One region of the Agromyces mangrovi (ex Wang et al. 2018) genome, then DNA from elsewhere that is predicted to be linked to it. Evidence: predicted binding sites of a transcription regulator. Region 1 holds the regulator's gene; the other holds the start of a gene.

The links. Region 1 encodes HrcA, which represses chaperone genes, less so after heat shock. Its sites were predicted from a motif close to TTNGCACTCGNNNNNNNCGAGTGCNAA; they were not measured.
Region 2: the regulator HrcA is predicted to act here: its motif matches at 8,708-8,734, upstream of groL (chaperonin GroEL).

The regions. Positions count from the first base shown of each region.
Region 1 is NZ_AP027737.1:3,302,804-3,317,610, reverse strand. Features, by position in the region: partial or broken gene QUE38_RS15825 (PhoH family protein) at 1-237, opposite strand, end outside; gene QUE38_RS15820 (HIT domain-containing protein) at 311-667, opposite strand; gene QUE38_RS15815 (16S rRNA (uracil(1498)-N(3))-methyltransferase) at 692-1,426, opposite strand; gene dnaJ (molecular chaperone DnaJ) at 1,428-2,528, opposite strand; gene hrcA (heat-inducible transcriptional repressor HrcA) at 2,581-3,603, opposite strand; gene QUE38_RS15800 (DUF4870 domain-containing protein) at 3,802-4,230, shown strand; gene QUE38_RS15795 (DUF4870 domain-containing protein) at 4,319-4,702, shown strand; gene hemW (radical SAM family heme chaperone HemW) at 4,718-5,944, opposite strand; gene QUE38_RS15785 (DUF1990 family protein) at 5,949-6,596, opposite strand; gene lepA (translation elongation factor 4) at 6,601-8,451, opposite strand; gene rpsT (30S ribosomal protein S20) at 8,632-8,892, shown strand; gene holA (DNA polymerase III subunit delta) at 8,954-9,979, opposite strand; gene QUE38_RS15765 (ComEC/Rec2 family competence protein) at 9,880-12,375, opposite strand; gene QUE38_RS15760 (ComEA family DNA-binding protein) at 12,381-13,019, opposite strand; gene QUE38_RS15755 (hypothetical protein) at 13,225-14,807, opposite strand, start outside.
Region 2 is NZ_AP027737.1:664,915-679,721, reverse strand. Features, by position in the region: gene ispD (2-C-methyl-D-erythritol 4-phosphate cytidylyltransferase) at 1-395, shown strand, start outside; gene cysS (cysteine--tRNA ligase) at 426-1,847, shown strand; gene rlmB (23S rRNA (guanosine(2251)-2'-O)-methyltransferase RlmB) at 1,844-2,851, shown strand; gene QUE38_RS03215 (DUF4032 domain-containing protein) at 2,888-4,204, opposite strand; gene QUE38_RS03210 (ABC transporter ATP-binding protein) at 4,290-5,390, opposite strand; gene QUE38_RS03205 (DsbA family protein) at 5,639-6,550, shown strand; tRNA gene QUE38_RS03200 (tRNA-Thr) at 6,633-6,705, shown strand; gene msrB (peptide-methionine (R)-S-oxide reductase MsrB) at 6,775-7,176, opposite strand; gene QUE38_RS03190 (DUF3263 domain-containing protein) at 7,337-7,621, shown strand; gene QUE38_RS03185 (LytR C-terminal domain-containing protein) at 7,644-8,189, shown strand; gene QUE38_RS03180 (cold-shock protein) at 8,393-8,596, shown strand; gene groL (chaperonin GroEL) at 8,778-10,400, shown strand; gene QUE38_RS03170 (NAD(P)-binding protein) at 10,527-11,906, shown strand; gene QUE38_RS03165 (acetamidase/formamidase family protein) at 11,965-13,068, shown strand; gene QUE38_RS03160 (amidase family protein) at 13,061-14,296, shown strand; gene QUE38_RS03155 (pyridoxal-phosphate-dependent aminotransferase family protein) at 14,391-14,807, shown strand, end outside.

The DNA.
Region 1 (14,807 bases):
GCTCGACGCGGGGTCGGCGTCGAGCATGCGCGCCGACGTGCGCACCTCGGTCGGCGTGAGCTCCTGGCCGTTCCGCACGAGCTCGAGCAGCTCGAGCACGAGTCGCCGCACGGCCTCGACGCCGTCGGCCGGCCCGCGCAGGGCGATCTCGTTGCCGCGCACATGCACCTCGACGTCGGGGTACTCGTGCTCGATGCTCGTCAGCAGCCGGTCCTGCGGACCGAGCAGGCGCACCATGGCGACGCCGTCGACCGACAGCTGCGCCTCCGTGGGGCCCGACGCGTCGAGCGACGACGTGCGTTCCTCGTCGTCAGCCGGCAAGGCTGCCCTCCTCGAGGCCACCGGCGAGCACGTGCGCGTGCACGTGGAAGACGGTCTGGCCCGCGTTCGCACCGGTGTTGAAGACCAGGCGGAAGTCGCCGTCGGCGAGTTCGGCTGCGACGCCGCGCGCGACCTCGACGAGCTCGGCGAGCAGGCCGGGGTCGGATGCCGCGAGCTCGACGACGTCGCGGTACTCCTGCGTCTTGGGGGTGACCACGACGTGCACGGGCGCCTTGGGCGCGATGTCGCGGAACGCGATGATCCGCTCGGTCTCGGCGACCACGTCGGCCGGGATCTCGCGTGCGGCGATGCGTGAGAAGACGGTCGGTTCGGCGTCGTTCGGCATGCGGCCCATCCTACGCGCGGCCGCTCACCAGCGGCCGAGCCGCGCGCTCAGCAGTGCGATGGCCGCGGGCCCCGCGGTCGAGGTGCGCAGCACGTTGCCGCCCATGCGCACGAGCAGGGCGCCGGATGCCTCGAGCCGATCGAGTTCCTCGGGCGCGATGCCACCCTCGGGGCCGACGACTATGGCCACGTCGCCCGCGTCGCCCAGGTCGGCGTCGACGAGCCGGTCGTCGGCAGTGGGCTCGAGCACGAGCGTGCGCCGCGTGCCGGCGAGGGCGGAGAGATCAGTGGTCGAGACCAGTTCGCGCACCTCGGGCAGCCAGGCCCGGATCGACTGCTTCGACGCCTCGCGGGCGATGCTGTCCCAGCGTTCGCGGCCCTTCCTCGCCTTCTGCGCGTCCCACCGCGAGACCGAACGTGCGGCCGACCACGGCTCGACCGCGTCGACGCCGAGCTCGGTCGCGGCCTGCACCGCGCGTTCGTCGCGGTCGCCCTTCGCGAGCGCCTGCACGAGCACGAGGCCGCGCTCGGGGCGCGGTGCGCGCTCCACGCGTGCGACCTCGATCGCCAGCTCCCGCGGCGCGGTGCGCAGCACCTCGCCGGTCGCGACCGTGCCGCGACCGTCGCCGATCGAGATCACCTCGCCGACGCGCACCCGGTTCACCGTGACGGCGTGCCGGGCCTCGTCGCCGGTGAGCACCAGTTCCGCCCCCGGCGCGGCATCCGCCCCGAGGTCGTCGCGCAGGAACAGGCTGGCCATGTCAGCCCAGGAAGCGGTCCCGGAGCTTGGCGAAGAGCCCCTGCTGGAAGTGTGTGAGCGAGGGCGCGGGCTGCTTGCGCGCGGAGGCGAACTGCTCGACGAGCTGCCGCTCCTTGTGGCCCAGCTTCGTGGGCGTGACGACCTGGATGCCGATGCGCAGGTCGCCGCGGCCCGATCCGCGCAGGCGCGTGATGCCGCGGTCCTTGACGGTGACGACCTCGCCGCTCTGCAGGCCGGGCTTCAGCTCGACCTCGACGTCGCCGTCGAGCGCCTTGATGGTCGCATCGGTGCCGAGGATCGCGTCGGTCATCTGCACCTCGAGCGTGCACAGCAGGTCGTCGCCGTTGCGACTGAAGACGTCGTGGTTGCGCACCTTGACCTCGAGGAAGAGGTCGCCGTTCGGGCCGCCGGCCGGGCCGGCCTCGCCGCTGCCCGGCATCTGCAGGCGCAGCCCGGTCTCGACGCCGGCGGGGATGTCGACCGCGACCGTGCGCCGAGCGCGCACCCGGCCCTGCCCCTGGCAGGTGGTGCACGGGGTGGCGATGACGGTGCCGTAGCCGCGGCAGGTGCCGCAGGGGCTCGACGTCATGACGTTCCCGAGGAGCGAGCGCACCGAGCGCTGCACGCTGCCGGTGCCGTGGCAGATGTCGCACGTGACCGGCGCGGTGCCCGGCTGGCAGCAGCTGCCGCGGCAGGTCTCGCACGTGACGGCCGTGTCGACCTCGATGTCGCGGTGGGTGCCGAACACGACCTCGTCGAGGTCGACCTCCACGCGCAGCAGGGCGTCCTGCCCGCGCTCGCGGCGCGACCGCGGCCCCCGCGACTGCTGCCCGCCGCCGAAGAAGGTCTCGAAGATGTCGCCGAACCCGCCGAAGCCCTGCTGGCCGCCGAAGCCCTGCTGGCCGCCCAGGTCGTACTGCTGGCGCTGCTTGGGGTCGCTCAGCACGTCGTAGGCGTGGGTGACCTCCTTGAAGCGCTCGGACGCGTCGGCGCCCGGGTTCACGTCCGGGTGCAGCTCACGGGCGAGTCGCCGGTAGGCCTTCTTGATCTCCTCGGGACTCGCGTCGCGCGAGACGCCCAGGACTTCGTAGTGATCTGCCACCGAGGGTGGCTCCTTTCGTCGGTCGCGGCAGCCGGGCTGGCCGGTTGCCGGGTCAGTCGTTCCCGAGCATGCGCGTCACGTACCGCGCGACGGCGCGGACCGCCGCCATGTTGCTCGAGTAGTCCATGCGGGTCGGGCCGAGCACGCCGAGGCGCGAGATCTCCCGGCCCGGTGCCGTGAAGTCGCTCGCGACCACCGAGGTCTCGCCGAGCCCGAACGGCGCGTTCTCACGCCCGATCGAGACGGCGACGCCGTGCGGGTCGCCCGCCATCTCGCCGAAGAGCTTCAGCAGCACGACCTGCTCCTCGATCGCCTCGATGACGTCGAGGATGCTGCCGGCGAAGTCCTGCTCGGTCCGCACCAGGTTCGCGGCACCCGCGACGACGAGCCGGTCGTGCCGCTGCGCGCGCGCCTGCTCGGCGAACGTGCCCGCGACCGTGCGCAGCAGCTGCGCGAGCGCCGGGGCACCGGGGTCGTCGATGCCCGCGAGTCGTTCCGCGGCGTCGCCGAGCGGCATGCCGCCGACGGCCACGTTCAGCCGCGCGCGAGCGTCGGCGAGGTCGGTCTCCTCGACCTCCTGCCCGGCGTCGACCACGCGCTGCTCGACGTGGCCGGCGTCGGTGATGAGCACGCACAGCACCCGGGTGCCGCCGACCGGCACGAGCTCGACGTGGCGCACCTTGGCGCTGCCGAACGACGGGTACTGCACGACGGCGAGCTGGTTGGTGAGCTGCGCGAGCAGTCGCACGGTGCGCGCGAGCAGCTCGTCGAGGTCGCCCGCCTCGCCGAGGAACGTCTCGATCGCGTGCCGCTGGGCCGGGCTCAGCGGCCGGAACTCGCCGAGCCGGTCGACGAAGACGCGGTACCCCTTGTCGGTGGGGATGCGGCCGGAAGACGTGTGCGGAGCCGCGATCAGCTCCTCCTCCTCGAGCAGCGCCATGTCGTTGCGGATGGTCGCCGCCGAGACGCCGAACGAGTGGCGCTCGACGATCGACTTCGACCCGACGGGCTCACGGCTGGACACGTAGTCCTGCACGATCGCCCGCAGGACCGCGAGGCTGCGCTCCGAGACCATCCGCGCTCCTCCCGTTCCGCTCGCCTTAGCACTCCGTCAAGTCGAGTGCCAATACTACCCCGCGCACGAGCGCGGAAGGCATTGCCGCGCGGCAGCGCGCGCCACTAGCGTGATCGGAGGCATCCCCCACCGGCCCGAGGGCCGAGCTGCCGACGCATCCCGCTCAGGAACCACTCGACACCGAAAGGCATGTTCGCCATGACCGACCAGCAGCCCGCCGACCCGAACGCGCAGCAGCCCCAGCAGCCGCAGCAGCCCCAGCCCGCCGCACCGAGCCCGCTCTCCCAGTCGGAGGACATCCAGTGGGCGTCGTTCGCGCACCTCGGCGGCATCCTCGGCTTCCTGCCGTCGCTGATCATCTGGCTGATCTTCAAGGACCGCGGCCCCTTCACCAACACCGAGGCGAAGGAGGCGCTGAACTTCCAGATCACCATGGTCGGCGCCTCGATCGCGCTGTGGATCCTCACCACCATCCTGATCACGATCTCGTGGGGCCTGCTCTCCCCGCTCGCGCTGTTCAACTACGCGCCGTGGGTCGTCAGCGTGATCTTCTCGATCATCGCCTTCACGAAGGTCAAGGACGGCAACCACTACCGCTACCCCTTCGCCATCCGCCTCATCAAGTAGTCGGCTGCGCCGCGCCGGAGCGCACCCTGTCGCCCGGCGCGGCGCTGTGCCAGCATTGACGAACGACCCGTACCGCAGAGGAGCATGCATGTCCGAGACCACCCCTCCGCCCCCGCCCGAGGAGCCCGCAGCCGGTGCGGCCCAGCCCCTGAGCCCCGCCGACCAGCGACTCTGGGCGACGCTGATCCACATCGGCGGCATCTTCTTCGGATTCATCCCCGCGCTCATCGGCTACCTGGTGCTGCGCGACAAGGGCCAGTTCGTGCGCGACCACACCGCGACGGCGCTGAACTTCCAGATCACCATGACGATCGCGGCCATCATCGGCTCGATCCTCATCATCGTGGTCGTCGGCATCCTGATCGTGATCGCGGTCTACGTGCTGATCATCGTGTTCAGCATCATCGCCGCGGTCGCCGCGAACAAGGGCCAGCCGTACAAGTACCCGCTGTCGATCAAGTTCGTCAGCTGAGGCGCCCGGGCGCACTCAGGCGTCGGTGATCCGACGCACCACGGCATCCGCCAGCAGCCGCCCTCGCACGGTGAGCACCAGCTCACCGGCGAGGGCGGCTTTCGCGTCCACCAACTCGTCGGCGATGAGCCCGGCGACCTCCCGGCGGCCGGCCGCGGCGAGGCTGTCGACCCGGATGCCCTCCGCGATGCGCGACCGCAGCAGCACGCGCTCGGTCTCGCGCGCGTGGTCGTCGAGCACCTCGCGCGCGGCGGCCGGCGACACGCCTCGCGCGATGCGCTCCCCGTACGCCGCCGGGTGCTTCACGTTCCACCAGCGCACTCCACCGACGTGGCTGTGCGCGCCGGGGCCGACGCCCCACCAGTCGTCGCCGCGCCAGTAGCCGAGGTTGTGGCGCGAGCGATGCGCGGCATCCGTCGCCCAGTTGCTCACCTCGTACCAGGCGTACCCGGCCGCCGACAGCCGCTCCTCGGCCAGCTCGTACATGTCGGCCTGCGTGTCGTCGGAGACCTCGCCGACCTCGCCGCGGCGGATCTGGCGCGCGAGCTTCGTGCCCGCCTCGACGATGAGCGCGTAGGCGCTCACGTGGTCGGGCGACTCCGCGATGACCGTGTCGAGGCTCCGCTCCCAGTCGCCGAGCGACTCCCCCGGCGTGCCGTAGATGAGGTCGAGGCTGACGTCGAGCCCGGCCTCGCGCGCCCAGCGCACCACGCGCGGCACGTTCGCCGGGTCGTGCGTGCGCTCGAGCGTCGCGAGCACATGCGGCACGGCCGACTGCATGCCGAACGACACGCGCGTGAAGCCGCCCTCGCGCAACCGTGCGAGGTACGCCGCGTCGACCGAGTCGGGATTGGCCTCGGTCGTGACCTCGGCACCGGCGGCGATCCCGTGCGTGCGGCGCACCGCGTCGAGCATCGCGACGAGGTCGTCGGCCGGCAGCATCGTGGGCGTGCCGCCGCCGAAGAAGACGGTCGCGGCCGGGCGGGCGGGCACGCCCGAGGCGTCGAGCACGCGAGCGGATGCCTCGAGCTCCTCGATCGCCTGGCCCGCGTAGTCCGTGCGACGCGCCCCGCGCAGCTCGTCGGCGGTGTAGGTGTTGAAGTCGCAGTAGCCGCAGCGCACGCGGCAGAACGGCACGTGCACGTAGACGCCGAATGCGCGGTCGGTCGCACCCGCGGCGGCCGAGTCCGGCAGGAGCCCGTCCTCGGGTGCCGGTTCGCCGACCGGCAGTGCGCCGGCCACGGGCCTAGACCGCCCCGGCCGGGTGCAGCGCGACGAGCTCCTCGCGCACGATCTGCTTGCGCTGGCGTCGCACGAACGGGGCGAACACCTGCGCCCAGCGACCCGCGGGCCGGTGGAACGCGCGGATCGTGAGCCACACCGTGTCGTCCTCGCGGTGCTCGATGACGAACGACTCCTCGCCGCTCATCGGCGCGCCCGAAACCGTGCCGTACGCGAAGCCGACGCGGTCGGGCTCGTCGACGACGTAGACGACGAGCATCTCGGCGCGGAACCTGGGCAGGCCGCGCCGACGCGTGATGGTCGCGGTCATGCCCGACGCGACGAACGGCGTGCCGTCGGGCGCGAACCGCTGCTCGCCCCGATCGGCGGGCTGCTGCTCGAGCGGGGTGCCCTCCTCGTCGAACAGGATGCCGAGGTACTGCTCCCCGGTGCCCTCCTGCACCTCGTCGACCTGCAGGTGCGCGCCGCGCTGGACGCCCCAGGTCATGAGCGCCTCGGCGGACCGGTCGAACCGCTCCCGCCCGCTGCCGAGCTTGATGCGGTGCTCGGCGGGCTTGAAGCCCTCGGGCGGGTAGCGCATGAGGTCGGGGTCGGTCGTGGCCCCGATCGCCCCGTAGTCGACCGACTGCTCGGTGAAGCTCTGACGTCGCATCCGCCTACTTCTTGCTCGACTCGGTCTCGCCCGAGAGCGCGGCGATGAACGCCTCCTGGGGCACCTCCACGCGACCGACCATCTTCATGCGCTTCTTGCCCTCCTTCTGCTTCTCGAGGAGCTTGCGCTTGCGGGTGATGTCGCCGCCGTAGCACTTGGCGAGTACGTCCTTGCGGATGGCGCGGATGTTCTCGCGGGCGATGATGCGCGCGCCGATGGCCGCCTGGATCGGCACCTCGAACTGCTGCCGCGGGATGAGCTCGCGCAGGCGCCCGGTCATCAGGGTTCCGTAGGCGTAGGCCTTGTCGCGGTGCACGATGGCGCTGAACGCGTCGACCTGGTCGCCCTGCAGCAGGATGTCGACCTTCACGAGGTCGGCCGCCTGGTCGCCCATGGGCTCGTAGTCGAGGCTCGCGTAGCCGGCGGTCTTCGACTTCAACTGGTCGAAGAAGTCGAACACGATCTCGCCGAGCGGCATGCTGTAGCGCAGCTCGACCCGGTCCTCCCCCAGGTACTCCATGCCGAGCAGGTTGCCGCGGCGGCTCTGGCAGAGCTCCATGATCGTGCCGACGTAGTCCTTCGGCGCGAGGATGGCGGCGCGCACGACGGGCTCGCGCACCTCGGCGACCTTGACGCCGGTCGGGAACTCGCTCGGGTTCGTGACCTCCATGTTGCGGCCGTCCTCGGTGGTGACCTCGTAGACCACCGACGGCGCGGTGGCGATGAGGTCGAGGCCGAACTCGCGGCGCAGGCGCTCGGAGATGATCTCGAGGTGCAGGAGGCCGAGGAACCCGCAGCGGAACCCGAAGCCCAGTGCGACGGAGGTCTCGGGCTCGTACACCAGCGCGGCATCCGACAGCTTCAGCTTGTCGAGGGCCTCGCGCAGCTCGGGGTAGTCGCTGCCGTCGAGGGGGTACAGCCCCGAGAAGACCATGGGCTTGGGGTCGGTGTAGCCGGGCAGCGCTTCGGACGCCGGCTTGACGGACGTGGTCACGGTGTCGCCGACGCGCGACTGGCGCACGTCCTTCACGCCCGTGATGAGGTAGCCGACCTCGCCGACGCCGAGCCCCTTCGACGGCTTCGGCTCGGGCGAGCTCACGCCGATCTCGAGCAGCTCGTGGGTCGCCTTGGTCGACATCATCTGGATGCGCTCGCGCGGCGAGAGCCGGCCGTCGATCATGCGGATGTACGTCACGACGCCGCGGTAGGCGTCGTAGACCGAGTCGAAGATCATCGCGCGGGCGGGCGCGTCGGCGTCGCCCACGGGGGCCGGCATGAGCTCGACCACGCGGTCGAGCAGCTCCTCGACGCCCTCGCCGGTCTTGCCCGAGACCCGCAGCACGTCGTCGGGCGACCCGCCGATGAGGTCGGCGAGCTCGCGCGCGTACTTGTCGGGCTCGGCGGCCGGCAGGTCGATCTTGTTCAGCACCGGGATGATGGTGAGGTCGTTCTCGAGCGCGAGGTAGAGGTTCGCGAGCGTCTGCGCCTCGATGCCCTGGGCGGCGTCGACGAGCAGGATCGCGCCCTCGCACGCGGCGAGCGAGCGGGAGACCTCGTAGGTGAAGTCGACGTGGCCGGGGGTGTCGATCATGTTCAGCGCGTAGGCGTCGCCGTCGACCTCCCACGGCATGCGCACCGCCTGGCTCTTGATGGTGATGCCGCGCTCCCGCTCGATGTCCATGCGGTCGAGGTACTGCGCGCGCATGTCGCGGTCGCTGACGACGCCGGTGATCTGCAGCATGCGGTCGGCGAGCGTCGACTTGCCGTGGTCGATGTGCGCGATGATGCAGAAGTTGCGGATGCGCGCCGGATCGGTGGCAGCAGGCGTCGGAGGGTGAACGGCTCGAGGGGACATCGTGCTCGATTCTCCCATGCTGGGGCGGCGCGCCGACACGCGTCCGGCATTGGCGTCTCGCAGGCGGTGCTGGTATCGTTGCCTGTTGGCTTGCGTGTGGGTCCCACCCCGCACGAATCGCCGCGAGGTGCCCTCCCACCGAACGGCTCCATCCGATCGACACAACGAAAGCGAACCTACGTGGCAAACATCAAGTCGCAGATCAAGCGCAACAAGACCAACCAGAAGGCGCACGAGCGCAACAAGGCCGTGAAGAGCTCGGTGAAGACCGCCGTGCGTCAGGCGCGCGAGGCCATCGCCTCGGGCGACAAGGAGAAGGCCACCGAGGCCGTGCAGGTCGCGAGCCGCAAGCTCGACAAGGCCGCCGGCAAGGGCGTCATCCACAAGAACCAGGCCGCGAACCGCAAGTCGGCCATCGCGAAGCAGGCCGCCGCGCTGTAAGTCGCGCCGCAGCATTCGAGACGGGGTCCCGCCGGAAGGCGGGGCCCCGTTTCGCGTCTGCTCAGCGACCGCGTCGCGCGATGACGCCGACGAGCTGCTCGAGCGCGAACACCGGGTCGCGGCCGGCGCCCTTGACGTTCGCGTCCGCCGTCGCAAGCGCCTGGATCGCGACGCCGAGCCCCTCGTCGTCCCAGCCGGAGAGGTCGCGCCGGGCGCGGTCGACCTGCCACGGCGCGAGCCCGAGCTCCTTCGCGAGCTGGCCGGAACCACCGCGCGTGCCCGAGACCTTGGCCATGGTGCGGAGCTTCACGGCGACGGCAGCGACCATCGGCACCGGGTCGGCTCCCGACTGCAGCGCCTGGCGCAGCGCACGCAGCGCCTCGCCGTGGCGCCCGGCGATCGCCTGGTCGGCGACCACGAACGCGGTCGTCTCGACGCGGCCGCCGTAGTAGCGGGCCACGGTCTGCTCGGTGATCTCGCCGGCCTCGTCCGCCATGAGCTGGCGGCACGCGGCGGCGAGCTCGGCGAGGTCGTCGGCGAACGCGGAGACGAGCGCACGCACCGCGCCCGGCGTCGCGTGGCGCTTCTCGGCGCGGAACTCGAGCGCGGCGAACTCGTACCGGTCGGAGTCGCGCTTGATCTCGGCGCAGACGATCTCGATGCCGCCGCCGGCGCCGCCGCGGATCGCCTCGAGGAGCTTGCGCGCACGGGCGCCGCCGGCGTGGCGCAGCACGAGGGTGGTGTCGTCGGCGGGCGCCTCGAGGTACTCGAGGGCGTCGGCGAGGAAGTCGTCGCTGCATTTCTCGACCGCCTCGACGCGGATGAGCCGCGGTTCGCCGAACAGCGACGGGCTCGCGAGCGTGAGCAGTTCGCCACGACTGGCCGACGCCGCGTCGACGTCGGTCACCTCGAGCGACGCGTCGGCGGCCCGGAGGTCGTCGCGCAGCCGTCGCATCGCGCGGTCGGCGAGGAAGCCCTCTGAACCGGTCACGAGCACGACGGGCGCGGGGCGCATCTCGTGCCAGTCGAGCTGCGGAATCGCGACCTTCGCCTTGGCGGTTCGTGCCGGTCGGGCGGTGCGGGCCACGCGATTCCTCCTCGTCGCGACCCGCCTCTCGGGTCGGCGCCGAGTCTACCGGCGCCCGCCCACGCCGGCGGTGCGCCGGTCGCCGTCGCCGGTGGGCCGCGCTCGACCCAGACCACCGGCGCGCCATCGCGCTGGGCGACGAGCACCAGCCCCGACTCGTCGGTGCGCACGGGCAGGCCGCCCCCGCCGAGCACGAGGTCGAGGGCGCGGTCGGTCGGATGCCCGTAGCCGTTGTCCGCGCCCACGCTGACGAGTCCCACGCGAGCGCCGAGCTGCTCGTACACGCCGTCGTGCTGGTCGGCCGAGCCGTGGTGCGCGACCTTGACCACGTCGACCCGCCCGAGCCCGTTCGCTGCCATCGCCCGCTGGGCGTCTTCGCCGAGGTCGCCGAGGAACGCGGTGCGCAGCCCGCCGGCGTCGACGAGCATCGCAACGCTCGCGTCGTTGCCGCCGGGCGCGCCCGGCCGCGGCCAGAGCACGCTCCAGCGGATGCCTCCGGCGGATCCCGTGTCGCCGACCGACACGCGCGCGACCCGGGCGCCGCCGAGCGGCGCGAGCGCTGCCGCCTCGCGCGGATCGTCCGCGTCGGCCACGACGACGAGCCCGACGCGGCCGGCGAGGGTTTCGGTCGCGCCGACATGGTCGGCGTCGAAGTGCGAGAGCACCAGCACGTCGACGTGGTGGACGCCGAGCACCCCGAGGCATCCGCTCAATGCCTGCCGGTCGGGACCCGTGTCCACCAGCATGGTCGCGTCGCCCGCGCGTACGAGCACGGCGTCGCCCTGGCCGACGTCGCACGCGGCCAGCACCCAGTCGGCCGGGCGGTCCGCCGTGCGCAGCCCGTCGGCGGCCCACCCCCAGCCCACCCATGCGCCCACGAGCACCACGAGGGCGGCGGCCGCGACGGCGCGCAGGCGCCGCCGGCCGGCCAGCCAGAGGGACGCGATCGCGACCACGCCCGCGCCGACCAGCACCACGCCGAGCGCGCCTGCCGGCACGCCCGCGGATGCCCCGGGCAGCCCGGCGGTCGTGCGTGCGAGCGCGGCGATCCAGGCAGCCGGCAGCCACGCGATCCAGAGCAGTGCGTGCGCGACCCCGGGCAGCACCGGCAGCACCAGGCACGCGAGCAGGCCGACGACCGTGGCGACGGGGGCCGCGGGCGCGGCGAGGAGGTTCGCGGCGACGCCGAACACCGGCACGGCGGGTTCGAGCAACGTGAGCACGGGCTGGCACGCGAGCTGCGCGGCGATCGAGAGCGCGAGCGCCTCCGCGAGCGGCACGGGCATGACGCGCCCGAGCCGGCGCGCGATCGGCGGCGCGAGCACGAGGAGCCCGGCGGTCGCGAGCACCGACAGCGCGAACCCCGCGTCGCGCGCGAACCACGGGTCGAACGCCAGCAGCCCCACGACCGCCACCGAGAGCGCCGGCACGCCTCCCCCGCCGCGTCCGAGCGCGAAGGCGACCAATACGACTCCGGCCATGGTCGCGGCGCGGACGACGCTCGCCTCGGGCGTGACGATCGCGACGAACCCCAGCAGTGCAGCACCGGCGACCGCCACGCGCGTGCGGCGCCCGAGCCCCGCGAGCGAGGCCGCCGCGAGTCCCGCCGCCGTGACGATCGCGCAGTTCGCGCCCGAGACCGCCGTCAGGTGGCTCAGCGAGCTGGCCTTCATGGCCGTGTCGAGGTCGTCGCCGACCGCCGTGGTGTCGCCGACCGCGAGGCCGGGCACGAGCGCGCCGCCGTCGCCGGGCAGCGCCTCGGCCGCCGCGGCGAAGCTCGCACCGAGCCCGCCCGCCCACGCGGACCACTCCGGCAGGTGCACGAGATCCGGCGGGCCCGCGGCGCGCACGAGCAGCACGGCCCGATCCCCCGGATCCGCGGGCCGTGCCGAGGCGAGCTCGATGCGGACGTGGGCACCGAACACGGGCGTCGGGTCGGCCGCGGGCGCGGTCACGCGCACGGGGACGTCCAGCCCGGTGATCGGGGTGCCGTCTGCGGCCGGATGCACCGCCAGTACGGTCGCCGAGAACCGCACCTGCTCCTCGCCGTCGAATCCGGGGAACGCGGCGTCCGCTCGTCCGTCGACGCGCAGCTCCCACGCAGCACTGCGTGTCGTGTCGAGCGGCACCGATCGACGGCCCTCGGCGACGCCGATCGACGCGGCGACGAGGCCCACCACGGCGGCGCCGACCGCGATCGCGCCGAGCGCGCCCGCGCTGCTCGACCGCCCGATGCCTCGTGCACGGCGCACCGCGACGACCAGCACCGCGCTGGCGGCCGCCCACGACGCGCCGGCGACCCACCACGCTCCGTCGGGCACGCCCACCAGCACGAGCGCCGCGACCCACCCCGCGGCCGCCGGCAGCGCGAGGCGCAGGTCGACTCGTGCACGCACCTCGATCACGGAATGACCAGGTCGCGCAGCCGACCGAGGGTGACCTCGCCGATGCCGGCGACCTCGCGCAGCTGCTCGACGTCGCTGAACCCGCCGTTCGCCGTGCGCCAGTCGATGATCCGCTGCGCGAGGGCCGGGCCGATGCCGGGCAACGTCTCGAGCGTCGCCGCATCGGCGGTGCCGAGCCGCACCCGCCCGTCACCCGAGACGCCCGGTGCCGCGGAGCCGGCCGCGGGCTCGTCCCCCACAACCGGCACGACGAGCTGCTCGCCGTCGGCGACCGGCCGTGCCAGGTTCACCGCGTCGGCGGCGGCGTCCTCGGCGAGCCCGCCGGCGGCGGCGATCGCGTCCACGACACGGGCGCCCTGCGCGAGTTGCACGAGTCCCGGCTGCCGCACCGCGCCGGCCACGTGCACGAGCAGCACCGACTCCTCGACCACGACGGCCGGGTCCGTCGCGGAGGCCGACGCGTCGACGGGCACCTCGACCGTGCCGCCACCGCCCGACCACGCCGACAGCAGCGCGGCACCACCGAGCGAGCCGAGGAACAGCACCACCGCCGCGCCCACGCCGATGCGCAGGCGCGGCCGACGCGCGCTCGGGGCGAGGTCGGCACCGGGGTCGTCGGGAGCGGGCTCGGGCACGCTCGCACGCTAGGCGCGCACGGGCACCCGCCCACAGGCATCCGTCGACCTCGACCGGACACGCCGGACGGGCGCCTCGTGTGGAGGAGCAAGTCCGTCCCTCCGCAGGTGGCGACTTCACTACGCCGAATTGCAGGCAGGCGCGCGTGCCCCGCTACTAGATCGTGACGGAGATTGCACCTTCTAGCGGCACCACCGGGTTGGGCTAGCTGAGCGGAGGAGACGAAGTTGGCGAGCCGAGTCCCGCTACAACGGAGATCTCTACTGAAGCCGGTCCTGTTTGGGACGAGACATCGCGGAACAACTCAACATCCGTCTCACTCCACGCATCAGCGGTAGTCGCGAGCAGGATTCGCTGTGCTCGAAGCGCAGTCGCAACGCGCATGAGCTTCGACGATTGGGGCTTGCGGCGCCTCGAGCCAAACGAGCCCTTGGACTTGGCCTCAACAACGACGACGTCACCATCAACACAAGCCACCACATCGATCTCCGCCACTGGCTTTCCAGATTCCTGATCTAGAAACTCAAGCTCGGGCACATCCGCATATGCCCGCGCGCCAGCACGCAGGTGGTCCGCGGCCATCAGTACGACATCACCATTCTTGTCGACTAGTTCCCGAAGGTTCGAGTAGAGGTCATAGAACCAAGTCGGCTCAGCTGACTGACGTCTCCATCGACTAGATACGAGCGAATTCGTGGCGCCGCACTGGGGGCACTCGTACTGCTGTCCAAGTCGTTCAGCGCCAAGGAAGGATGGCCGCGCGCACTCTTCGCACCCGAGCACAAGGCCGCGTCGAAGTAGCCGGGAAGCGACGAGACGATCTACTAGGTCTAGACACTCCGTAGTTCCCAATCCGCTGAGCTGGGATCGAATGCCGGCGAACGTGAGGTACGGGTCCAACCCGACTACGACGACGTCAGGGTCGCGCTCACCGGGACCAGGACGCCGCGGACGCGGCGCGAACGAGCGGAACATGGCGAGGTGGTCGGGTGTCATGAGGTCGAGTAGATCTTGTCGACTCCCGATTCGGGAACGCACGAGCTCCGCCCTTCGTCCGGCATCCGAGAGCCGTACCCCGAGTCCGTTCACACGTGCCATCGCCTCGACCCAGGCGAGCATCGACGGCCGGCGGAGTCGCGGACGCCCGATCCGAGATGCAAACAACGCGTTCGACGGGACGAATCCCATTGAGCGTGGAGAGAACGAGACGCCGTCCCTGCTCGACCGAAGATTCACCTGGGGATACGGACCGTCGTCTACAACAAGCGCCGAGGCGGGAACGTCACGGCCGCGCGGAATGCGGTCATGCTCCAGCGTTGCATCGACGTACCAGTAGGGAATGTGTCCGGAGGACGAGCTGAATATCAAGTTCACCGGCACCGGCGTCTCCAGCCCGATCATTGCTTCCAATGAACCGTCCGAGGTGGTCGCCATCGGGAGTGAGACTTCGGCACCCACATGCTCATCGAGCACGAAGCTCACAAGCCCGGTGGACAAATCGGGTCGCCGAACTTGCAGGGTGTCTTGATCGTCCTTTAGGAGTACCCGTTGCCCGTTTGACTCAAAGTAGACCTCAAGATCGCTCCGCTGGAGCGACTCGGCCAGTGCTTTCAGTAACTCATCGCTCTCAGAAGCGGAGGTGAGGACGAGATGTTGAGCCCCACTCTCAAGTCGGGTTAGTACGGTCTGAACGCGCGGAGCGACTTGCCGCCGAAGACGATCCTTGTCTTCGGCGAGTTCAGTTGAGAGCCACATGGCTTGCCCCATCAGCCGGTCGTACGCAAGAG
Region 2 (14,807 bases), 980 kb from region 1:
ACTGGCCGGGGGCGCGGGGCCTCTCCGGGCACAGCGACGGCGACGCCGCTGCCCACGCGATCTGCGACGCGCTGCTCTCGGCGGCGGGCCTCGGCGACATCGGCGGCATGTTCGGCACCGACGACCCGCGGCTCGCGGGGGCGCACGGCACGGTGTTCCTCGCCGAGACGGTGCGCCGACTCGACGCGGCCGGCTGGCGGGTCGCGAACGTCTCGGTGCAGGTCGTGGGCAACCGGCCGAAGCTCGCGCCGCGCCGTGCCGAGGCGGAGGGCGTGCTGTCGGACGCGGTCGGCGCGCCCGTGAGCGTGTCGGCGACCACCACCGACGGCCTCGGGTTCACGGGCCGCGGCGAGGGCGTCGCGGCGATCGCGACCGCGCTCGTCATGCCACGGTGAGCGCCGGCCCCCGCCGGTAGGCTTGCTGGCGTGACACTGCGCATCTACGACTCGAAGGCACAGTCGCTGCGCGACTTCACGCCGCTGCGCGAGGGGCACGTGGGCATGTACGTCTGCGGTCCGACCGTGCAGTCGAGCCCGCACATCGGCCACCTGCGCAGCGCGCTCGTCTACGACCTGCTGCGCCGCTGGCTCGGGTACCGCGGCTTCGACGTCACCTTCGTGCGCAACGTGACCGACATCGACGACAAGATCCTCGTCAACGCGTCCGAGTCCGACGAGCGCTGGTGGGCGCTGGCGTACCGGTACGAGCTCGAGTTCACCGCCGCGTACCAGCGCCTCGGCATCCTCGCGCCGACGTACGAGCCGCGCGCGACCGCGAGCGTCACGCAGATGGTGGACATCATCGCGCGGCTCGTCGACCGCGGCCACGCGTACCCCGCGCCCGACGGCTCGGGCGACGTCTACTTCGACACGTCGTCGTGGCCGGCGTACGGCGCGCTCACCCGCCAGAGCCGCGACCACATGGAGGCGGCCGCCGACGCGGACCCGCGCGGCAAGCGCGACGAGCGCGACTTCGCCCTGTGGAAGGGGCACAAGCCCGAGGAGCCGGCGGATGCCTCCTGGGAGTCGCCGTGGGGCGCGGGGCGCCCCGGCTGGCACATCGAGTGCTCCGCGATGTCCAGGCGCTACCTCGGCGAGCACTTCGACATCCACGGCGGCGGGCTCGACCTGCGCTTCCCGCACCACGAGAACGAACTCGCCCAGTCGACCGCGGCGGGCGACGAGTTCGCCGAGTACTGGGTGCACAACGGGCTCGTGAACGTCTCGGGCCAGAAGATGTCGAAGTCGCTCGGCAACTCGGTCTACGCGGCCGACCTCCTCGGTCGTGCGCGGCCGCTCGTCGTACGGTACCTGCTCGGCCAGGCGCACTACCGCTCGACCCTCGACTACTCGCCCGCGTCGATCGGCGAGGCCGAGGCCGCGCTCGAGCGCATCACCGGCTTCCTCGAGCGGGCGGAACGCCGGCTCGCGGGCACCCGGTTCGCCGGCACCGCGGCAGAGGTCGTGCCCGACGCGTTCGGGGAGGCGATGGACGACGACCTCGGCGTGCCGCAGGCGCTCGCCGTGCTGCACGAGACGGTGCGCGCGGGCAACCAGGCGCTCGACTCGGCCGACCTGCCGGCGGCGGCGCGCGCCCACGCCGAGGTGCGCGCGATGGCCGAGGTGCTCGGCATCGACCCGCGCGACCCCGCATACCGGCGGGGACAGGACGAGTCGGCTGCGGTCGGCGCCCTGGACGCGCTGGTCACCCGACTCCTCGACGACCGGCAGGCGGCGCGCGAGGCGAAGGACTACGGTGAGGCCGACCGCATCCGCGCCGAGCTCACCGGCGCCGGCATCACCCTCGAGGACACGGCCCACGGAACGCATTGGAGTCTCGGCACATGAAGGGCAGCAGCGGCAAGTCGCGTGCGGGAGCCGTGCGCAAGAAGGGCAAGGGCGCCACGACCGGCACCGGCGGGCACGGGCGCAAGGCGCTCGAGGGCAAGGGCCCGACGCCCAAGGCGGAGGACCGGGAGTACCACCCGGCCCACAAGCGCAAGGTGCAGGCCGAGCGGCGCGCCGCGAAGCAGGGCGGCCAGGGCGGCCAGAAGGGCGCGCCCCGCGGCGCGTCCGGTGCCTCGCGGCGTTCGAAGTCGGGCGACGAGTCGGAGATCGTGACCGGCCGCAACGCCGTGGTGGAGGCGCTGCGCGCGAAGATCCCGGCCTCGACGCTCTACGTCGCCGCGCGCGTCGAGATGGACGACCGCGTGCGCGAGGCGCTCAAGGTCGCGACCAACCGCGGCATCCCGGTCATGGAGGTCATGCGCCCCGAGCTCGACCGGCTCGCGGGCGAGGGCGGCGTGCACCAGGGCCTCGCGCTCAAGGTGCCGCCCTACGAGTACGCGCACCCGATCGAGCTGCTCGACGAGCTGCTCGAGCGGGACGAGCTCCCGCTGCTCGTGGCGCTCGACGGCATCACCGATCCGCGCAACCTGGGTGCGATCATCCGGTCGACGGCCGCGTTCGGCGGGCAGGGCGTGATCGTGCCGCAGCGTCGCTCGGTGGGCGTCACCGCGTCGGCGTGGAAGACCTCGGCCGGCGCCGCCGCGCGCGTGCCCGTAGCGATGGCCTCGAACCTCACCCAGACGCTCAAGGCGCTCAAGGAGCGCGGGGTCTTCGTGCTCGGCCTCGACGGCGGCGGCGACGTGAGCCTGCCCGGCCTCTCGTTCGCCGACCGGCCCATCGTCGTGGTCGTCGGCAGCGAGGGCAAGGGGCTCTCGCGCCTGGTCACCGAGACCTGCGACGCGATCGTCTCGATCCCGATCCACGCGGCGACCGAGTCGCTGAACGCCGGCATCGCGGCATCCGTCACCCTCTACGAGGTCGCCCGGCTGCGCGCCGAGGGCTGAGCGAGCGGATGCCTCCGGGGCATCCGCCCACCGGTTTCAGACCCGCGACCGCCAGTCGCCCTCGTCGTCGTCGAGCGTCGAGATCGGACCGGTGGCCTGGCCCACCATGGTCGTCGGCATCGTGATCGCCTCGGTCGGCGGCGCGATCACGGTCGCCTCGTCGCGGCGGTGCCGCAGGATCGTGTTCACGTAGGAGGACATCGCCTCGGCGAGCGGGATGTCGTGCCCCGCCTCCTGGGCCATGAACCAGCGATGCTCGAGCAGCTGGTGGAACATCTCCGCCGGCTCCAGCTTGCCCTTCAGGTCGGACGGGATCGATCGGATCACCGGCTCGAAGACCCGCACGAGCCACTCGTGCGCGATCATCTCCTCGTCGGCGTCGGGCCGCGCGTACATCGCACGGTAGCTGTCGAGGTCGTTGAGCAGCCGGCGCGCCTGGTTCTCCTGCGCGTCGAGGCCCGTGAGCCGGAGCAGGCGCCGGTGGTGGTGGCCCGCGTCGACGACCTTGGGTCGGATGCGCACGGTCGTGCCCTGGTCGTCGGTGCGGATCGCGAGCTCCTCGATGTCGAAGCCCAGCGCGTTCAGGCGGTTGACGCGCTCGTTGATGCGCCAGCGCTCGGCGCTCGAGAACGACTCGGCGCCCGTCAGCTCGGTCCAGAGGCTCCGGTAGGCGTGCACGATGCCGTCGGAGATGCGCACGGGGTCGAGCTCGTCGGCGACGCGGCCGCCGGCCTCGAGGTCGAGCAGCTCGCCCGCGATGTTCACGCGCGCGATCTCGAGGTCGTTCTCGCGCTGCCCGTTCGAGAGCCCGCCCTCGTACAGCTTGCCGGTCTCGGCGTCGACCAGGTACGCCGCGAACGCGCCCGCGTCGCGGCGGAACAGCGTGTTCGACAGCGACACGTCGCCCCAGAAGAACCCGATGATGTGCAGGCGCACGAGCAGCACGGCGAGCGCGTCGACGAGCCGCGTGGCGGTGTCGGGGCGCAGCGTCTGCGAGAACAGGGCGCGGTAGGGGAGCGAGAAGCGCAGGTGCCGGGTCACCAGCACGGGACGCAGCGGCTCGCCCTCGTCGTCGACGCGGCCGGAGATCACGGCGACCGGCTCGACGCACGGCACCATGAGCCGCTGCAGGGTGCGCAGCATCTCGTACTCGCCGCGCGCCATCTCGGCCGTCGTCTCCTTGACCGCGACGACGTATCCGCCGAAGTGCGCGAAGCGCACCAGGTGCCGGGAGATGCCCTTGGGCAGCGCGGCGATCGTCTCGCTCGGCCAGGCGTCGAGCGGCAGGTGCCACGGCAGGTCGAGCAGGGCCGGGTCGACCGTGGCGGACGTGATGGAGAGTGAGGCGCTCATTGCTGCAACCGTACTGGACGAGAACGGCGAAGCCGGCCGGAGCCCGAGGGCGCCCGACCGGCTTCGCCGTGTCTGCTTCGGTCGGTCAGCTGACCACGGCCTGGTGGCCGAGGCGCTCGCCGCTCTCCGCGTCGAAGACGTGCACGTGACGCGGCGTCGGCATGAGCCACACCTTGTCGCCGGCGTCGGGGTGGGTGCGGCCGTCGACGCGGGCCACGATGTCGGTGCGCTTGCCCTCGACCGTCGAGTGGCCGTACAGGTAGCCGTCGGCGCCGAGCTCCTCGACGAGGTCAACGTCGACCTCGAGGCCCTCGCCCTGGGTCGTCGACACGACGATGTCCTCGGGGCGCACGCCCACGGTGACGGTGGGGCCGGATGCCTCGGAGATGACCTCGCGCTCGACCGGCACCACGGCCGAGCCGAACAGCACGCCGCCGTCCGCGACGTCCGCGTGGAACAGGTTCATCGCGGGCGAGCCGATGAAGCCGGCGACGAAGACGTTGCTCGGCATCTCGTACAGGTCGCGCGGGGTGCCCACCTGCTGGAGCAGGCCGTCCTTCAGCACTGCGATGCGGTCGCCCATGGTGAGCGCCTCGGTCTGGTCGTGCGTGACGTAGACCGTGGTGACGCCGAGGCGGCGCTGGAGCGAGGCGATCTGGGTGCGGGTCTGCACGCGGAGCTTCGCGTCGAGGTTCGACAGCGGCTCGTCCATGAGGAAGACCTGCGGCTGGCGGACGATCGCGCGGCCCATGGCGACGCGCTGGCGCTGGCCGCCCGAGAGGGCCTTGGGCTTGCGGTTGAGGTACGGCTCGAGGTCGAGCAGCTTCGCGGCCTCGAGCACGCGCGCGGCGCGCTCGTCCTTGCCCACGCCCGCGATCTTGAGCGCGAAGCCCATGTTCTCGGCGACGGTCATGTGCGGGTACAGCGCGTAGTTCTGGAAGACCATCGCGATGTCGCGGTCCTTCGGCGGCACGTCCGTGACGTTGCGGTCGCCGATGAAGATGTTGCCCTCGTTCACCTCCTCGAGACCTGCGAGCATGCGCAGGGAGGTGGACTTTCCGCAGCCCGAGGGGCCGACGAGGACGAGGAACTCGCCGTCTGCCACCTCCAGGTCGAGCTTGTCGACTGCGGGGCGGGTGCCGCCGGGGTAGAGGCGGGTTGCCTGGTCGAACGTGACAGACGCCATTGTTCTTTCTCCTTCACCGGCAGGTACGTGCCGGACGATCCGTTGTGAATGGAATGCGTCGACGCCGCCATGGCATCGACACGCGCCCCAGTATGCCATGCTCCGCACGGGATGCGAACCCGAGCGCTGAGGAAGGCTCGCGTTCTCCCCATCCAGCGCGTGTTTGGACGATTCCCAGCGTGCGGCCCTACGATCGTCTCTTGCGTTCGCAGGGATCCTGCGCGCCCACAGCATACGGAGACCAATCGATGACCTACGGCGGATCGGACCGACCCACCAAGAACGAACGGCGCGAGGCGGCTCGCGAGAAGGCCCGACAGCTTCGCGACCAGCAGCGCAAGCGGGAGCGTCGGAACAAGTTCCTCATCCAGGGCGGCGTCATCGTGGCCGTCGTCGCGATCGCCGCGCTGATCGGCACGCTCATCTGGCAGAACATCCAGCCGGAGGGTCCCGGCCCCCGCAACATGGCCAGCGACGGCCTCCTCTACGACGTCGGCATGACCCCCGTCGAGACCGTCGCGCTGCAGCCCGACGAGGAGCCCACGGCGACCGTGCCGGACGAGAGCGGCACCGTCGCCAACATCGTCACGTACGTCGACTACCTCTGCCCGTTCTGCGGCCAGTTCGAGACCACCAACGGCGACCAGATCCGCACCATGGTCGAGTCGGGCGCCGCGACCATCGAGATCCACCCGGTTGCGATCCTCACCAACCGCTCCGCGGGCTCGCAGTACTCGCTGCGCGCGGCCAACGCGGCCGGCTGCGTGGCGGATGCCTCGCCCGAGCAGTTCTACGACTACAACGCGCTGCTCTTCGCGAACCAGCCCGAGGAGGGCACCACGGGCCTCAGCAACGACGAGCTCAAGGCGCTCGCGGCGGATGCCGGCGTCACCTCGCTCTCGAGCATCGAGCAGTGCATCGACGACACCGAGTTCAAGAGCTGGGTGCAGGACGCCACGAACCGCTTCCTGTCCGAGCCCATCCCGAACTCCGACATCGAGACGCAGCAGCGCGGCACCCCGACCGTCGTCGTGAACGGCAAGCAGTACACGGGTTCGCTCACCGACCCGGCCGAGTTCGCGTCGTTCGTGCTCCAGGCGACCGCCGACACGTACACCGAGGCGACCGCGACGCCGACCCCGGAGCCCGACGACGAGTGATCGTCCGCTGAGTGATGCGGCAGGGGCCCGGCGTGCGCGCCGGGCCCCTGCCGTATCATGAGCGATGGCCCGCGAGGGCCAGGCCGGCTTGGCGCAATCGGTAGCGCAACGCTCTTGTAAAGCGTAGGTTGCGGGTTCGAGTCCCGCAGCCGGCTCCGCGTGATCGGGCCGGGGCGACGGATGCCCGTGGGCAGACGCCCCGTCAGTCCTCCGGAGACGCCCGGTCAGTCCTCCGGCGTGAACTCGAGTGCGATCGAGTTCATGCAGTAGCGGTCGCCGGTCGGCGTGCCGAACCCGTCGGGGAAGACGTGGCCCAGGTGCGACCCGCACGACGCGCAGCGCACCTCGGTGCGCTCCATGCCCAGCGAGTGGTCCTCGAGCAGCTCCACCGCGTCGGGGCGCACCGACTCGTAGAAGCTCGGCCAGCCGCATCCGCTGTCGAACTTCGTGCCGCTCTTGAACAGCTCGGCGCTGCACGCGCCGCAGGTGTAGACGCCCGCGCGCTCCTCGTCGAGCAGCTCGCCGGTCCAGGGGCGCTCGGTGCCCGCCTCGCGCAGCACCGCGTACCGCTCCGACCCGAGCTCGTCGCGCCACTCGTCGTCGGTCTTCCGGACCTCGTAGCTCATCGTGTTCCCTTCGTCGGCGTCATCCTAATCGCGCCCGACCGGCCTGCCGTCCGGGCGCGTCGCAGGAGGCAACATGCATCGGCCCCGGCATGTTCCCGCGTGACGCGGCCGGCGCGCGCCTAGGATGGCCGCTGATCCATCGGAGCCGGAGGGAGCGCGCATGACAGGGGCGGCGGACCGGCCGGACGGGCTCTCCGAGCGCGACCTGCGCGTGCTGGAGTTCGAGCGGGAGTGGTGGTCGCACGCCGGCGCGAAGGAGGAGGCCATCCGCGACGCGTTCGGCTTCGGTCCGGCCCGGTACTATCAGGTGCTCGGTGCACTGATCGACTCGCCCGACGCGCTGCGCCACGACCCGATGCTGGTGAAGCGGCTGCAGCGCCTGCGGGAGTCTCGTGCCCGAGCCAGGTCGCGTCGTGCGTTGTCGTACGGCCGCACCGGCGATTGACCGCTGACCCGACTGGACCCCGATGGCAGAGAAGTACCCCCGAGACCGGTTCGACGAGATCCCCGACTCGATGCATCGCGTGGGCGCGCACCGCGCCCCGGTGCGGCGGCGGTCGGCGTGGGCCGGGTTCGGGTGGGCGGTCTTCGCGACCGTGGTGCTCGCGGGGTTCGGCATCGCCGCGGTGATGGCGCTCGACGACCGGCTCTTCCCGTCGGACGTGCCCGTGCCGGTGGAGACTCCCGAGGTGGTCGTGACCGCCGAACCCACGGTCGACCCGAGCGTGCCGGTGACCGTGCTGAACGGCACGACCGAGGCGGGGCTTGCCGCGTCGACCGCGGAGGTCATCGCCGAGGCGGGCTTCACCGTCGGGGTGACCGCCAACGCGAGCGACAACGACATCGAGACGACCGTCGTCTACTACGCGCGCGAGGAGCTCGAGGGCGCCGCCCGCGGCGTCGCCCAGGCGATCGGCACGACCGAGGTGCGCATCTCGGAGGAGTTCGCCGCGACCGGGGCCGAGCTCGTGGCGGTGCTCGGGGCCGATCACGTCGAGGACACCGCCCCGTAACCATCACGTAAATTGTTGCCGTTCTGCGACCTGCCAGCCTGTGGGAACCGGTTCGGGACCCCCTCCGCTGGCTAGTATCTGGCTTGGTCGGTACTTCCGTGTGAGCCCTCCCGCCCGACCGCGGGACCTCGTCCAGCACGTTCGTTCGGCCCGGTACAGGCGAGAGGCACGTGCTGCACGACCACGGCAATCAGGAGCAAGGCATGGCGAACGGAACCGTCAAGTGGTTCAACGCTGAAAAGGGTTACGGATTCATCACCGTCGACGGTGGGGGGCAGGACGTCTTTGTCCACTACTCCGCCATCGACATGGCCGGGTACAAGGTGCTCGAGGAGGGCCAGCAGGTCGTCTTCGAGGTGGGCACCGGGGCCAAGGGCCCGCAGGCGGAGTCGGTCCGCCCGGCCTGACCCACCCGCCCCCGAGCGTCCGGCGCGCCGTCGAGTTCCTCGACGGCGCGCCGTCGTGTCTTCGGCGCCGCCGTGCGCTTGCACTCTCCGGATCAGAGTGCCAGAATCGTTCTGGCACTCGTCTCAATCGAGTGCTAATCCATCGAATCTTCCAACGTCCGAGAAAGGACGAGAGAACCACATGGCAAAGATCATCGCATTCGACGAAGAGGCCCGTCGCGGTCTCGAGCGCGGCCTCAACACGCTGGCCGACGCCGTCAAGGTGACCCTGGGCCCGCGCGGTCGCAACGTCGTGCTCGAGAAGAAGTGGGGCGCGCCCACCATCACGAACGACGGCGTGTCGATCGCCAAGGAGATCGAGCTCGACGACCCGTACGAGAAGATCGGCGCCGAGCTCGTCAAGGAGGTCGCCAAGAAGACCGACGACGTCGCGGGTGACGGCACCACCACCTCGGTCGTGCTCGCCCAGGCGCTCGTGCGCGAGGGCCTCCGCAATGTCGCCGCCGGCGCCGACCCCATCTCGCTCAAGCGCGGCATCGAGAAGGCCACCGACGCCGTCTCGGCCGAGCTGCTGAACGCCGCCAAGGAGATCGAGACCAAGGACGAGATCGCGGCCACCGCGTCGATCTCGGCCGCGGACCCGCAGATCGGCGAGATCATCGCCGAGGCGATCGACAAGGTCGGCAAGGAGGGCGTCGTCACCGTCGAGGAGTCGAACACCTTCGGCACCGAGCTCGAGCTGACCGAGGGCATGCGCTTCGACAAGGGCTACCTGTCGGCGTACTTCGTCACCGACCCGGAGCGCCAGGAGGCGGTCTTCGAGGACCCGTACATCCTCATCGTCAACAGCAAGGTCTCGAACATCAAGGACCTGCTGCCGATCGTCGACAAGGTCATCCAGACCGGCAAGCAGCTGCTCATCATCGCCGAGGACGTCGACGGCGAGGCGCTCGCCACGCTCGTCGTGAACAAGATCCGCGGCATCTTCAAGTCGGTCGCCGTCAAGGCCCCCGGCTTCGGCGACCGTCGCAAGGCGCAGCTGCAGGACATCGCGATCCTCACCGGCGGCCAGGTCATCGCCGAGGAGGTCGGCCTCAAGCTGGAGAACGTCGAGCTCGACATGCTCGGCCAGGCCCGCAAGGTCGTCATCACCAAGGACGAGACGACCATCGTCGAGGGTGCCGGCGACACCGAGCAGATCGCCGGCCGCGTGGCCCAGATCCGCTCGGAGATCGAGAACACCGACTCCGACTACGACCGCGAGAAGCTGCAGGAGCGCCTCGCCAAGCTCGCCGGCGGCGTCGCCGTCATCAAGGCGGGCGCGGCCACCGAGGTCGAGCTCAAGGAGCGCAAGCACCGCATCGAGGACGCCGTCCGCAACGCGAAGGCAGCCGTCGAGGAGGGCATCGTCGCCGGTGGTGGCGTGGCCCTCATCCAGGCCGGTGCCAAGGCGTTCGAGACCCTCGCGCTCGAGGGCGACGAGGCGACGGGCGCGAACATCGTGCGCGTCGCGATCGAGGCCCCGCTGAAGCAGATCGCCCTGAACGCCGGCCTCGAGCCGGGCGTCGTGGCCGCCAAGGTCGCCGAGCTCCCCGCGGGCCACGGCCTCAACGCCGCGACCGGCCAGTACGGCGACCTCGTCGCGCAGGGCATCATCGACCCGGCCAAGGTCACCCGCTCGGCGCTGCAGAACGCCGCGTCGATCGCCGGCCTGTTCCTCACCACCGAGGCCGTCGTCGCCGACAAGCCGGAGAAGAACGCTCCCGCCGTGCCGGCCGACCCGACCGGTGGCATGGACTTCTAGTCCCACCCGGCCGGCGGATGCCGGCGCAGCGAAGGGCGTCTCCCCGACGGGGAGGCGCCCTTCGCCCGTTCCCGCGGCTCGAGCGCGCCTTGACGCCGGACTCCCGCCCTTGGTGTCATGAGACGCATGACCGTCAGCGTGGACGCCGACTACCTGGTCGTCGGGGCGGGGGCCATGGGCATGGCCTTCCTTGACGCGCTCGTCGACCACTCCGACGCGACGGTCGCCCTCGTCGATCGTCGCCACGCCCCGGGCGGGCACTGGCTCGCCGCCTATCCGTTCGTGCGACTGCACCAGGCATCCGCGCTCTACGGGGTCGCCTCCACGCTGCTCGGCGACGGGCGCGTGCAGGAGCGCGGTCCCGAGGCAGGCCTGCAGGAGCGGGCGACCGCGCCCGAGATCCAGGCGTACTACCGGCGGGTGCTCGACCGCCTCGAGTCGACCGGTCGGGTGCGGTTCTTCCCCGGGTGCGAGTACACCGGCGGCACCGGGTTCCGCTCCCGGGTGAGCGGGCGCGAGTACTCCGCCCGCGGCGCCCGCCTGGTCGACGCGACCACGCTGTCGGGCAGCATCCCGGCCGAGTTCCCGCCGCCGTTCGGGGTCGAGCCGGGTGCGCGGGTCGTCCCCGTGGGCGACCTGGCCGGCATCTCGCACGCGCCGCGGCAGGTCGTCGTGGCCGGGGCCGGGAAGACCGCGATGGACGCCTGCGTGTGGCTGCTGCAGCAGGGCGTCGACCCGGGCGCGATCTGCTGGGTGCGTCCGCGCGATGCGTGGATGATCAACCGCGCGCTCGTGCAGCCCGACCCGGCGATCTTCCTCGGCATGGCCGCCGACACCATGGAGGCCGCCGCCCTCGCGACCTCGCCCGACGACGTCTTCCTCCGCATGGAGGAGCGCGGGGTGATGCTCCGCATCGATCCGGACGTGCGGCCGACGATGGCGAAGACCCCCACGATCGCGCAGTGGGAGATCGACCTGCTGCGGACGGTGACCGACGTGGTGCGACGCGGGCACCTGCTCGCCGTGGCACCGGGCCGACTGCGCTTCGCCGACGGCGACGTGCGGATCGACCCCGATGCGCTCGTCGTGCACTGCGCCGCGCCCGGGCTGCGACCGGGCTACCGGCCGCAGCCCGTCTGGCAGGACGACGCCATCCGGCCGCAATCGGTCCGCATCGGCTTCCCCTGCCTCGGCGCGGCGATGTGCGGATACGTCGAGGCGACCCGCGACGCGGACGACGAGAAGAACGCGATCTGCGTGCCGACGCCGTACTCCGACAACCCGACCGACTGGCTGACCATGCAGGTCGCCGGTTCGGCGGCCTCGCGGGCGCTGGGCGGTGCGCGGGACGTGAAGGCCTGGGCCGACACGACGGCGCTCAACCCGGGTCGCATCCTGCCCGAGCGCGCGGGCGACGCGGACGTGGCCGCGGTCGTCGAGCGGATGCGCGCAGCCATGGGCCCCGGGCGCGAGCGCATCGCGGCGCTGCACGCCGAGTACGCCTGAGCGCGACGCGGTCGGTACGCTCGACCGACAGCGTGGCGGTGCGGGACGGAGTGCGTGCATGGGCGGATATCGAGGAGTGCTGCAGTCGGGCGCCGAAGTCGACGGCGGGCGGCCGTACCTGCCCGCGGAGGTCGGCGCGCTGCACTGGGGGCGCCTGCCGGCGCGCGGGGACGCGCCGGTGCTCACGATCGACCCGGGCGACGAGGTCGTCGTCGACACCGTGAGCCACGAAGGCATCCTCGAGGACCAGGGGCGGGACCCCGTCGCCTTCTTCGCGGCGCACGGCGTGGACCGCGACCAGGTGCTGGAGGAGGCGGCCGGGCTCGCGGCATCCGACCACCCCCGCGACCCCGCGACCGACGGGCCGCACGTCGTGACCGGCCCGATCCACGTGCGCGGTGCGCGCCCCGGCGACCTGCTGCAGCTCACCGTGCTCGACACGACGCCCCGGGTGCCGTACGGCGTCATCTCGAACCGGCACGGGCGCGGGGCGCTCCCCGGCGAGTTCCCGCGCGGCGAACACAACGTGAGCGTGTTCGCGCCGATCGCGCAGGGTGCGGGCGGTGACTGGTTCGGCGCCCTGCCGCTCGACGACGGCGGCGAGCGTGCGGTGCGATTCCCGCTCGCGCCGTTCTTCGGCATCATGGGCGTCGCCGTCGACGCAGACGCGCGCCCGCACTCGGTGCCGCCCGGCGCGCACGGCGGCAACATCGACATCAGGCTGCTCACCGAGGGGGCGTCGCTCTACCTGCCCGTGCAGGTGCCCGGCGCGCTCGCGTACCTCGGCGACCCGCACTTCGCGCAGGGCGACGGCGAGGTCGCGCTGACGGCGCTCGAGGCGTCGCTGCGCGGCACGATCCGGTTCGACGTCATCGCGCGCGAGGACGCCGTGCGCGAGTTCGGCGACGTCGCCGCCCCGCTCGCGGAGACGAGCGACTACCTCGTCCCCACTGGCATGGACGAGGACCTCGACCTGGCGATGCAGGACTGCGTGCGCAACGCCGTCGCGCTGCTCGGCGCGCGATACGGCATGGCGCCGCACCTCGCGCTCGCGTACCTCAGCGCGGCGACCGACTTCGACATCTCGCAGGTCGTCGACCTCGTGAAGGGCGTGCACGCCCGCATCCGCACCGCCGACTTCCGCGAGGTGCGGCGTGGATGAGTGGCCGCCGCGCGACGTCGACGGCAGCGTCTGGCGCGTGGTGGGCGACCCGTTGCTGCCGGCGAGCGGGTCCGGCGCGCTCGACGGGCGGACGGTCGCGGTCAAGGACGTGTTCGCCGTGGCGGGGCATCCGATCGGCGCGGGAGTGCCGGAGTACCTCGCCGGGGCCCCGGTCGAGCCCCGGTCGGCCGTCGCCGTCGAGGCGCTGCGGGCCGCCGGTGCGTCGGTGCGGGGTATCGCGCGCACCGACCAGTTCGCCTACAGCATCGCGGGGCGCAACCCGGCGTACGGCACCCCGCCGAACCCCGCCGTGCCCGGTGCCGTCTCGGGCGGCTCGACGAGCGGGCCGGCCGCCGCCGTCGCGCTCGGCCAGGCCGACATCGGGCTCGGCACCGACACGGCCGGCTCGATCCGCGTGCCGGCGTCGTACCAAGGGCTGTGGGGCCTCCGCACCACGCACGGCGCCGTCGACCGCGCCGGCGTGCTGCCCCTCGCGCCGCGGTTCGACACCGTGGGGTGGCTCACGCGCGACCGAGCGACGCTCGAGGCGGCGGCGCGGGCGAGCCTGCCGCGTCCCGAGCCGGGGTCGGATGCGGGTGGGTCGACCGATGCGGGAGCGCCGGCGCTGCTCGTGGCGCCGTGGCTGCTCGAGGGGCTCGGCCCGGGCGTGCGGTCGGCGTTCGAGGCCGGCGTGGCGGCGCTGCGGCGGTCGGGCTGCGACGTGCGGGAGTTCAACGGGCGCGCGCTCGGCTCCGGTCCGCTCGACGACCTCTTCGCCGCCTTCCGCACGGCGCAGGCCGCCGAGGCGTGGCGCGCGCACGGTGCATGGATCGCCGCGCACCCCGGCGCGCTCGCCGTCGACGTGGGCGCGCGGTTCGCGTGGGCGTCGGGGGTGACCGCCGAAGAGGAGGCCGCCGCGATCGAGGAACTCGACGCCGCGCGGGGCGACATCGACGCCGTGCTCGGCGACGGGCTGCTCCTGCTGCCGTCGGCGGCCTCGGTCGCGCCCGCGCTCGACGCCGAGGGCGCCGACATCGAGGCGGTGCGCGCCGCCACGCTGCGCATGACCGCGGTCGCGGGGGCGACCGGGCGGCCCGCACTCTCGATCCCCGGGCTCGAGGTCGACGGCGCCCCGCTCGGCACCTGCGTGGTGGGCGCACGCGGCGGCGACCTCGGCCTCATCGCCCGGGCGGGCGCCTGGAGCGAGGCGCTCGCGCAACGCGACTGAAACAACAGTTGCGTAGACTTGGCTGCTGAAACACTCGACTCAGCAGGAGGACGCCATCCGCGCCGCACCGATCAACCCGCCCACCCGCCTGCTCATGGGGCCCGGCCCCGTCAACGCCGACCCGCGCGTGCTCCGCGCCATGTCGGCCCAGCTCGTCGGCCAGTACGACCCGTCGATGACGGCGTACATGAACGAGACCATGGAGCTGTACCGCGGCGTGTTCCGCACGCGCAACGAGGCCACGCTGCTCGTGGACGGCACCTCGCGCGCCGGCATCGAGGCGGCGATCGTCTCCCTCGTCGAGCCGGGCGACCGCGTGCTCGTGCCGATCTTCGGCCGGTTCGGCCACCTGCTCGCCGAGATCGCGGGCCGGGCGGGCGCCGAGGTGCACACGATCGAGACCGAGTGGGGCGGGGTGTTCGCCCCCGAGCAGATCGAGCAGGCCATGCGCGAGGTGCGGCCGAAGCTGCTTGCGGTCGTGCACGGCGACACCTCCACCACGGTCGCGCAG